Regions from separate parts of the Streptomyces sp. NPDC057099 genome, predicted to be linked through region 1. Evidence: riboswitches for the same ligand, from Rfam matches in the RefSeq annotation. Region 1 holds a riboswitch; each other region holds the start of a gene.

Region 1 (2,258 bases):
GATCGCCGGGGCGCAGGCCCAGCACCTCGCAGCCGAGTCGCAGTTCGATGCCGAGGGCCTCGAAGTCGAGGTCGAAGGCGGAGCCCTCGGCCTTGCCGAGCAGGACGGCCTTGGACAACGGGGGCCGGTCATACGGCTGGTGGGGTTCGGCGCCGATGAGGATCACGGTGCCGGTGAATCCCTGCTCCCGCAGGGCGACCGCGGTCTGCACACCGGCCATGCCCGCACCCGCCACGACCACGCGCCGGGGCGCCGACGGACCTGGTTCCTGTGTCTGCTCGCTCACCTGATCACCATAGACACCTGACGTTCTGTCAGTCAGTGCTCATGCGCAGTGACCTGCTCCACAACGCTCGTCCCGCTGCCCCGCTGGGACTCCCATTCCCACGTCTCGTCCAGCCGCACCCGCCCGTCGGGCAGCTCCACGACCGTCGACACACAGTGCCCCGAGGACGTGGTTCCGTCCTCCTTGAGCTGTACGTAGCGGAAGTCCAGCCGGTCACCTTCCCGGGTACCCACGAGATGCCCGCGTACGACGTCGCCGCCGGTGTACTCGGCCCAGATCTCGCCGTCCTTCTCGTGGTACGTGAACCGGGTGCGGGTCCCCACCTGGCCCGGCGCCTGGTCGGCGACCGGGGCGAGGAGAAGACCGTCGAGGGATCGGGCCATGGACGGAGGCTCCCTTACTGCGACATACGGCATCGGGCTAGGGTGGCCAACCTAGAGCACTCGCGGGAGCCCGGACGCACCGGGCTGAGAGGGAGGCTGGCGGCCTCCGACCGTACGAACCTGATCCGGGTCATGCCGGCGAAGGGAGGGGCTGGACGCCCATGTCGCGCACGCGAACGTCAGACGTCCTCGTCATCGGGGGCGGCATCATCGGCCTGGTCACCGCGTGGCGGGCCGCACAACGCGGGCTGGCCACGGCCGTGGTGGATCCCGAGCCGGGCGGCGGGGCCGCTCAGGTGGCGGCCGGCATGCTGGCCGCCGTCACGGAACTGCACTACGGAGAGCAGACCCTGCTCGGGCTGAACCTCGCCTCCGCCCGGCGCTATCCGGACTTCGCGGCCGAGCTCACCGACCTCACGGGCCATGACCTCGGCTACCGCCGCTGCGGCACGCTCGCCGTGGCCCTGGACGCCGACGACCGGGCCCATCTGCGTGAACTGCACGCCCTGCAGCAGCAGTCCGGTCTGGAGTCGCAGTGGCTGTCGGGGCGGGAGTGCCGTCGCCTGGAGCCGATGCTCGCGCCGGGCGTGCGCGGCGGGCTGCGGGTCGACGGCGACCACCAGATCGACCCGCGGCGGCTGTCCGGGGCGCTCGTGACGGCGTGCGAGCGGGCGGGCGTGGTCTTCCACCGGGCGTGGGCGGAGCGGCTCACCGTCGTACAGGACCGGGCCGCGGGTGTCGTCACGGCCGACGGGACCGCGCTGGACGCCGGGCAGGTGGTGCTGGCCGGGGGCAGCCTCAGCGGGCGGCTCGCGGGCGTCCCGGAGGACGTGCTGCCGCCCGTGCGGCCGGTGAAGGGGCAGGTCGTACGGCTGGCCATGCCGGAGCGGCACGGGCCCTTCCTGAGCCGGACCGTGCGCGCGGTCGTGCGCGGCAGCCATGTCTATCTGGTGCCGCGCGAGAGCGGCGAGCTGGTCATCGGGGCGACCAGCGAGGAACTGGGCTGGGACACCACCGTGACCGCGGGCGGCGTGTACGAGCTGCTGCGCGACGCGCACGAGCTGGTCCCGGGCGTCACCGAGCTGCCGTTCACCGAGACCCGGGCCGGGCTGCGGCCCGGGTCCCCCGACAACGCGCCGCTGCTCGGCCCGACCGGCCTCGAGGGACTGCTGCTGGCCACCGGGCACTACCGCAACGGTGTCCTGCTCACACCGGTGACCGGCGACGCCATGGCGCACGTCCTGGCGACGGGCGAACTCCCCGAGGAGGCCCGTCCCTTCACCCCGAAGCGCTTCAGTACCGCCACCGCACTCACGGAGCAGCCCGTATGAACATCTCCGTCAACGGGGAGCCCCGGGACGTCCGGCCCGGCACGGCTCTCGACACCGTCGTGAGGTCGCTCACCGCATCGCCCTCCGGAGTGGCCGCCGCCCTCAACGAAACCGTCGTCCCGCGCGCGCAGTGGCCGTCCACTCCCCTGGCAGAGGGAGACCGCGTGGAAGTCCTCACCGCCGTCCAAGGAGGCTGACCATGGCCGACGATCCGTTTGTCCTCGGTGGTACGTCCTTCACGTCCCGCCTGATCATGGG
Region 2 (2,258 bases), on a different contig from region 1:
GGGCACCACGCGCAAGACGCTGTGGCGGCTGTTCGACGGGACGCTCGTCGAGTCGGTGCTGATGCGGTACCCGGACCGGGTGACCATGTGCATCAGCTCGCAGGCGGGGTGCGGGATGAACTGCCCGTTCTGCGCGACCGGGCAGGCGGGTCTGGACCGGAATCTGTCCACCGCCGAGATCGTGCACCAGATCGTCGACGGCATGCGGGCGCTGCGGGACGGGGAGGTTCCCGGCGGTCCGGCGCGGCTCAGCAACATCGTGTTCATGGGCATGGGCGAGCCGCTCGCCAACTACAACCGGGTCATCGGGTCCATCCGGCGGCTCACCGACCCCGAGCCCGACGGGCTGGGGCTCTCGCAGCGCGGGATCACCGTCTCGACGGTCGGTCTCGTCCCGGCGATCCATCGGTTCGCCGACGAGGGCTTCAAGTGCCGGCTCGCCATCTCGCTGCACGCGCCCGACGACGAGCTGCGCGACACCCTCGTCCCCGTGAACACGCGGTGGAAGGTCCGGGAGGTGCTGGACGCCGGGTTCGAGTACAGCGCCAAGTCCGGGCGGCGGCTGTCCATCGAGTACGCGCTGATCCGGGACATCAACGACCAGGCCTGGCGCGGTGACCGGCTCGGGCGGCTGCTCAAGGGCAAGCCCGTGCACGTCAACCTCATTCCGCTGAACCCGACGCCCGGGTCCAAGTGGACGGCCTCGCGGCCCGAGGACGAGAAGGCGTTCGTGGAGGCCATCGCCGCCCATGGTGTGCCGGTGACGATCCGGGACACCCGTGGACAGGAGATCGACGGGGCGTGTGGTCAGCTCGCGGCCACCGAACGGTAGTCTGACCGGCGTAAGAACATCTGCATATCCGACACCTGCATATTCCGACAGGGGAGCGCCACAGCGCTGAGAGTGCGGCACACGGCCGCAGACCCTCCGAACCTGGCCCAGGTCATTCTGGGTAGGGAGATCGGTCATCACTCGAGCTGTTGCGCCCTGCCCGGGATCTCCTGAGTTCCCGGGCGGGGCCGCGTCTTCTCCTGGTCATCCAGGAGGAATCCAGTGAGCAACAAGAGCAAGCGGCTGACGGCTGTGGTCGTCGGGCTCGGCATGGTCGGCACGCTCGCCGCCTGCGGGTCGTCCGGCGGCGGCCAGGGGTCCGGCGACTCCAAGACCGTGACCCTCGTCAGCCATGACTCGTGGGCCGCGTCCAAGGGCGTCATCGCCGCCTTCGAGAAGCAGTCCGGCTACAAGGTCGATGTCCTGGAGGACGGCGACGCCGGGCAGGCCGTGAACAAGGCGATCCTGACCAAGGACAACCCGCAGGGTGACGTCTTCTTCGGCGTCGACAACACCCTGCTGTCCCGCGCCCTCGACAACGGCCTGTTCCAGCCGTACGAGGCGAAGGGGTCCGAGCAGATCAAGGCCGCGTACCGGGCCGACCAGGACCAGCACCGGGTCACGCCCGTCGACACCGGCGACATCTGTGTCAACTACGACAAGAAGTACTTCGCCGACCACAAGCTGGAGCCGCCGAAGAGCTTCGACGACCTGGTCGAGCCTCAGTACAGGAACCTGCTCGTCACCGAGAACGCCTCCGCCTCCTCGCCCGGCCTCGGGTTCCTGCTCGGCACCGCCGCCAAGTACGGCGACGACGGGTGGGAGAGCTACTGGAAGAAGCTCAAGGCCAACGGCGTGAAGGTCGTCGACGGCTGGGAGCAGGCCTACAACGAGGAGTTCTCCGGCTCGGCCGGCGGCAAGAAGGCCAAGGGCGAGAGGCCGCTCGTCGTGTCGTACGCCTCCTCGCCGCCCGCCGAGGTCATCTTCGCCGACCCCAAGCCGGACACGGCACCGACCGGGGTCGCCGAGGGCACCTGCTTCCGGCAGGTCGAGTACGCCGGGCTGCTGAGCAACGCCAAGAACAGCAAGGGCGGCAAGGCGTTCCTCGACTTCCTGCTCAGCGAGAAGTTCCAGGAGGACATGCCGCTCAACATGTTCGTGTACCCGGTGCGCGAGGGCGCCCAGGTGCCGCCGGAGTTCGTGAAGTTCGGGCCGCAGGCGAAGGATCCCGAGACCCTGGACCCGGCGAAGATCGCCGACCACCGCGACCAGTGGGTCAAGTCGTGGACCTCACTCGTACTGAAGTAACCGGCCGGACGAGGGGCGCGGCGGCGCGGTTCGGGCTCATCGCCCTGCCCGTCGCGTTCTTCGCGGCGTTCTTCGCCTACCCCGTCGCCGCGATCGTCGCGCGCGGGCTGAAGGTCGA
Region 3 (2,258 bases), on a different contig from region 1:
CACCGATGCCGGAGGTGATGTGGTCGTACGCCGGCGCGACGTCCGTGGTCAGCGGGCCGAGCGTATAGAACGGAGCTTCATCGCAGATCTCCTGCTGAAGGTCGATGTTCTCCTTGATCTTGTGCATCGGGACATGGCCCGGGCCTTCGATCATGGTCTGTACGTTGAAACGCTTGGCGATCCGGTTGAGTTCCCCGAGGGTGCGCAGTTCCGCGAACTGCGCCTCGTCGTTGGCGTCCGCGATGGACCCGGGCCGCAGGCCGTCGCCGAGCGAGTACGTGACGTCGTACGCGGCGAGGATCTCGCAGAGCTCCTCGAAGTTCTCGTAAAGGAACGACTCCCGGTGGTGCGCGAGGCACCAGGCGGCCATGATCGAGCCGCCGCGGGAGACGATGCCCGTCTTGCGGTTGGCCGTCAGCGGCACATAGGCCAGGCGCACCCCCGCGTGGACCGTCATGTAGTCCACGCCCTGCTCGGCCTGTTCGATGACCGTGTCCTTGTAGACCTCCCAGGTCAGATCCTCGGCGCGGCCGTCGACCTTCTCCAGGGCCTGGTAGAGCGGCACGGTGCCGATGGGAACGGGGGAGTTGCGCAGCACCCACTCACGCGTGGTGTGGATGTTGCGGCCGGTGGAGAGGTCCATGACCGTGTCGGCGCCCCAGCGGGTCGCCCAAGTCATCTTCTCGACCTCCTCCTCGATGGAGGACGTCACGGCCGAGTTGCCGATGTTGGCGTTGACCTTCACCAGGAACCTCTTGCCGATGATCATCGGCTCGATCTCCGGGTGGTTGACGTTGGCCGGCAACACGGCCCGGCCCGCGGCGATCTCGTCGCGGACCACCTCGGGCGCGACGTTCTCCCGGATGGCCACGTACTCCATCTCGGGCGTGATCTCGCCCCGACGGGCGTACGCGAGCTGCGTGACCGCCTGGCCGTCCCGGCTGCGACGCGGCTGGCGCGGGCGGCCGGGGAAGACGGCGTCGAGGTTGCGGAGGCCGCCGCGGGGCGAGGTGTGCTTGATGCCGTCGTCCTCGGGACGGACGGGACGGCCCGCGTACTCCTCGGTGTCACCGCGGCTGATGATCCAGTTCTCGCGCAAGGGCGGCAGGCCCCTGCGGACGTCGGTGTCGACGAGTGGATCGGTGTACGGGCCCGACGTGTCGTACAGCGTGACCGCCTGGCCATTGGTGAGATGCACCTGACGAACCGGCACGCGCAGGTCGGGGCGGGTGCCCTCGACGTACGCCTTGTGCCAGCCGATGGACTTCCCGGCCTCCTGGGACTGTGCGTCCTGAACGGAGGCAGGCGTGCGTGCGTCCTTGTCGGTCATGAGACCTACTCCCTACGCCGGCATTACCCGGTAACAGGTTCGGCGGTCGACGCAGCGGCTTCCGTCTGCCGACGTTCCGTGTGAAACATCACTCGACTTCGGTGATGTTTCATGTGAAACATCGCTGGGACGGAGGTCAGCGCCCTCTCAGCCCGGTGCTCCGAGCTCCCGCGTGTACAAAAGGTGCCTCCACGCTAGCGGCAATTCTGGCGCGGTGAACAGAGGGCCCCCCTCGTTCTTGCGATGATCGGTCGGTGACCACGACGCAGCGTCCCCCTTACCCACCGCCCGAGCCGCCTCGCGGATCCGGCGCCGGAAACGGCAACGGCCGGGGAGACGGCCACGATTTCGTCCCCGGGGCCGGGTATGGGCCCGGGGCGGGTTACGGGCCCGGCGCCGAGGTCGGCGGTGAGCGTGGTTCAGGCTCTGCCGGGGGATACGGGCCGGGCAACGGCCATGCTGGCGGCTCAGCCGGTGGGTATGGAGCCGGTCCCGGCGACGGGCAGGGTCCGGGCCCCGGAGGCGGCCACGGGCACGGTTCCGGAACCGGCGGAGGCGACGGCCACGGACACGGCCCCGGTCCCGGTCCCGCGCCAGGCGGCGGACACGGGCACTCGCACAGTCACGGTCCGGCCGCGCCCGTCTCCATGCATCTGCGCAAGATCATCGCGGCGATCCTGATCCCGTTCGGCGCGGCCGTGCTGGTCGGTCTCGTCGTGCTGTGGCCGGGCGGCGCCCCGGGGCACGAGCGCACCGGCGTCGGCTTCGACCGGCAGACCGAACAAGCCTCGGTCACCAAGGTCGTGGAGATCAGCTGCAAGGAGGCCGGCGCCTCAGGGGTCCCGCCCACCGGCGACACCTCCACCGCCGAGGGCTCCTCCGCGCAGCAACAGGAGAAGGGCACCTGCAAGCGGGCGACGATCCGGGT

The links. Region 1 has a riboswitch for thiamine pyrophosphate ahead of thiO (glycine oxidase ThiO). Riboswitches for the same ligand answer to the same signal wherever they lie in the genome.
Region 2: linked by a shared signal. The riboswitch ahead of ACFT4A_RS17300 (thiamine ABC transporter substrate binding subunit) and the one ahead of thiO (glycine oxidase ThiO) in region 1 are both predicted to bind thiamine pyrophosphate.
Region 3: linked by a shared signal. The riboswitch ahead of thiC (phosphomethylpyrimidine synthase ThiC) and the one ahead of thiO (glycine oxidase ThiO) in region 1 are both predicted to bind thiamine pyrophosphate.

What each region holds. Positions count from the first base shown of each region.
Region 1 is NZ_JBHUTX010000024.1:50,181-52,438, reverse strand. It holds gene ACFT4A_RS26165 (NAD(P)/FAD-dependent oxidoreductase) at 1-286, opposite strand, end outside; gene ACFT4A_RS26160 (hypothetical protein) at 319-669, opposite strand; TPP riboswitch at 722-833, shown strand; gene thiO (glycine oxidase ThiO) at 831-2,000, shown strand; gene thiS (sulfur carrier protein ThiS) at 1,997-2,197, shown strand; gene ACFT4A_RS26145 (thiazole synthase) at 2,200-2,258, shown strand, end outside.
Region 2 is NZ_JBHUTX010000011.1:75,333-77,590, reverse strand. It holds gene rlmN (23S rRNA (adenine(2503)-C(2))-methyltransferase RlmN) at 1-832, shown strand, start outside; TPP riboswitch at 872-978, shown strand; gene ACFT4A_RS17300 (thiamine ABC transporter substrate binding subunit) at 1,103-2,140, shown strand; gene ACFT4A_RS17295 (ABC transporter permease) at 2,116-2,258, shown strand, end outside.
Region 3 is NZ_JBHUTX010000027.1:10,310-12,567, reverse strand. It holds gene thiC (phosphomethylpyrimidine synthase ThiC) at 1-1,330, opposite strand, end outside; TPP riboswitch at 1,323-1,512, opposite strand; gene ACFT4A_RS27480 (YibE/F family protein) at 1,585-2,258, shown strand, end outside.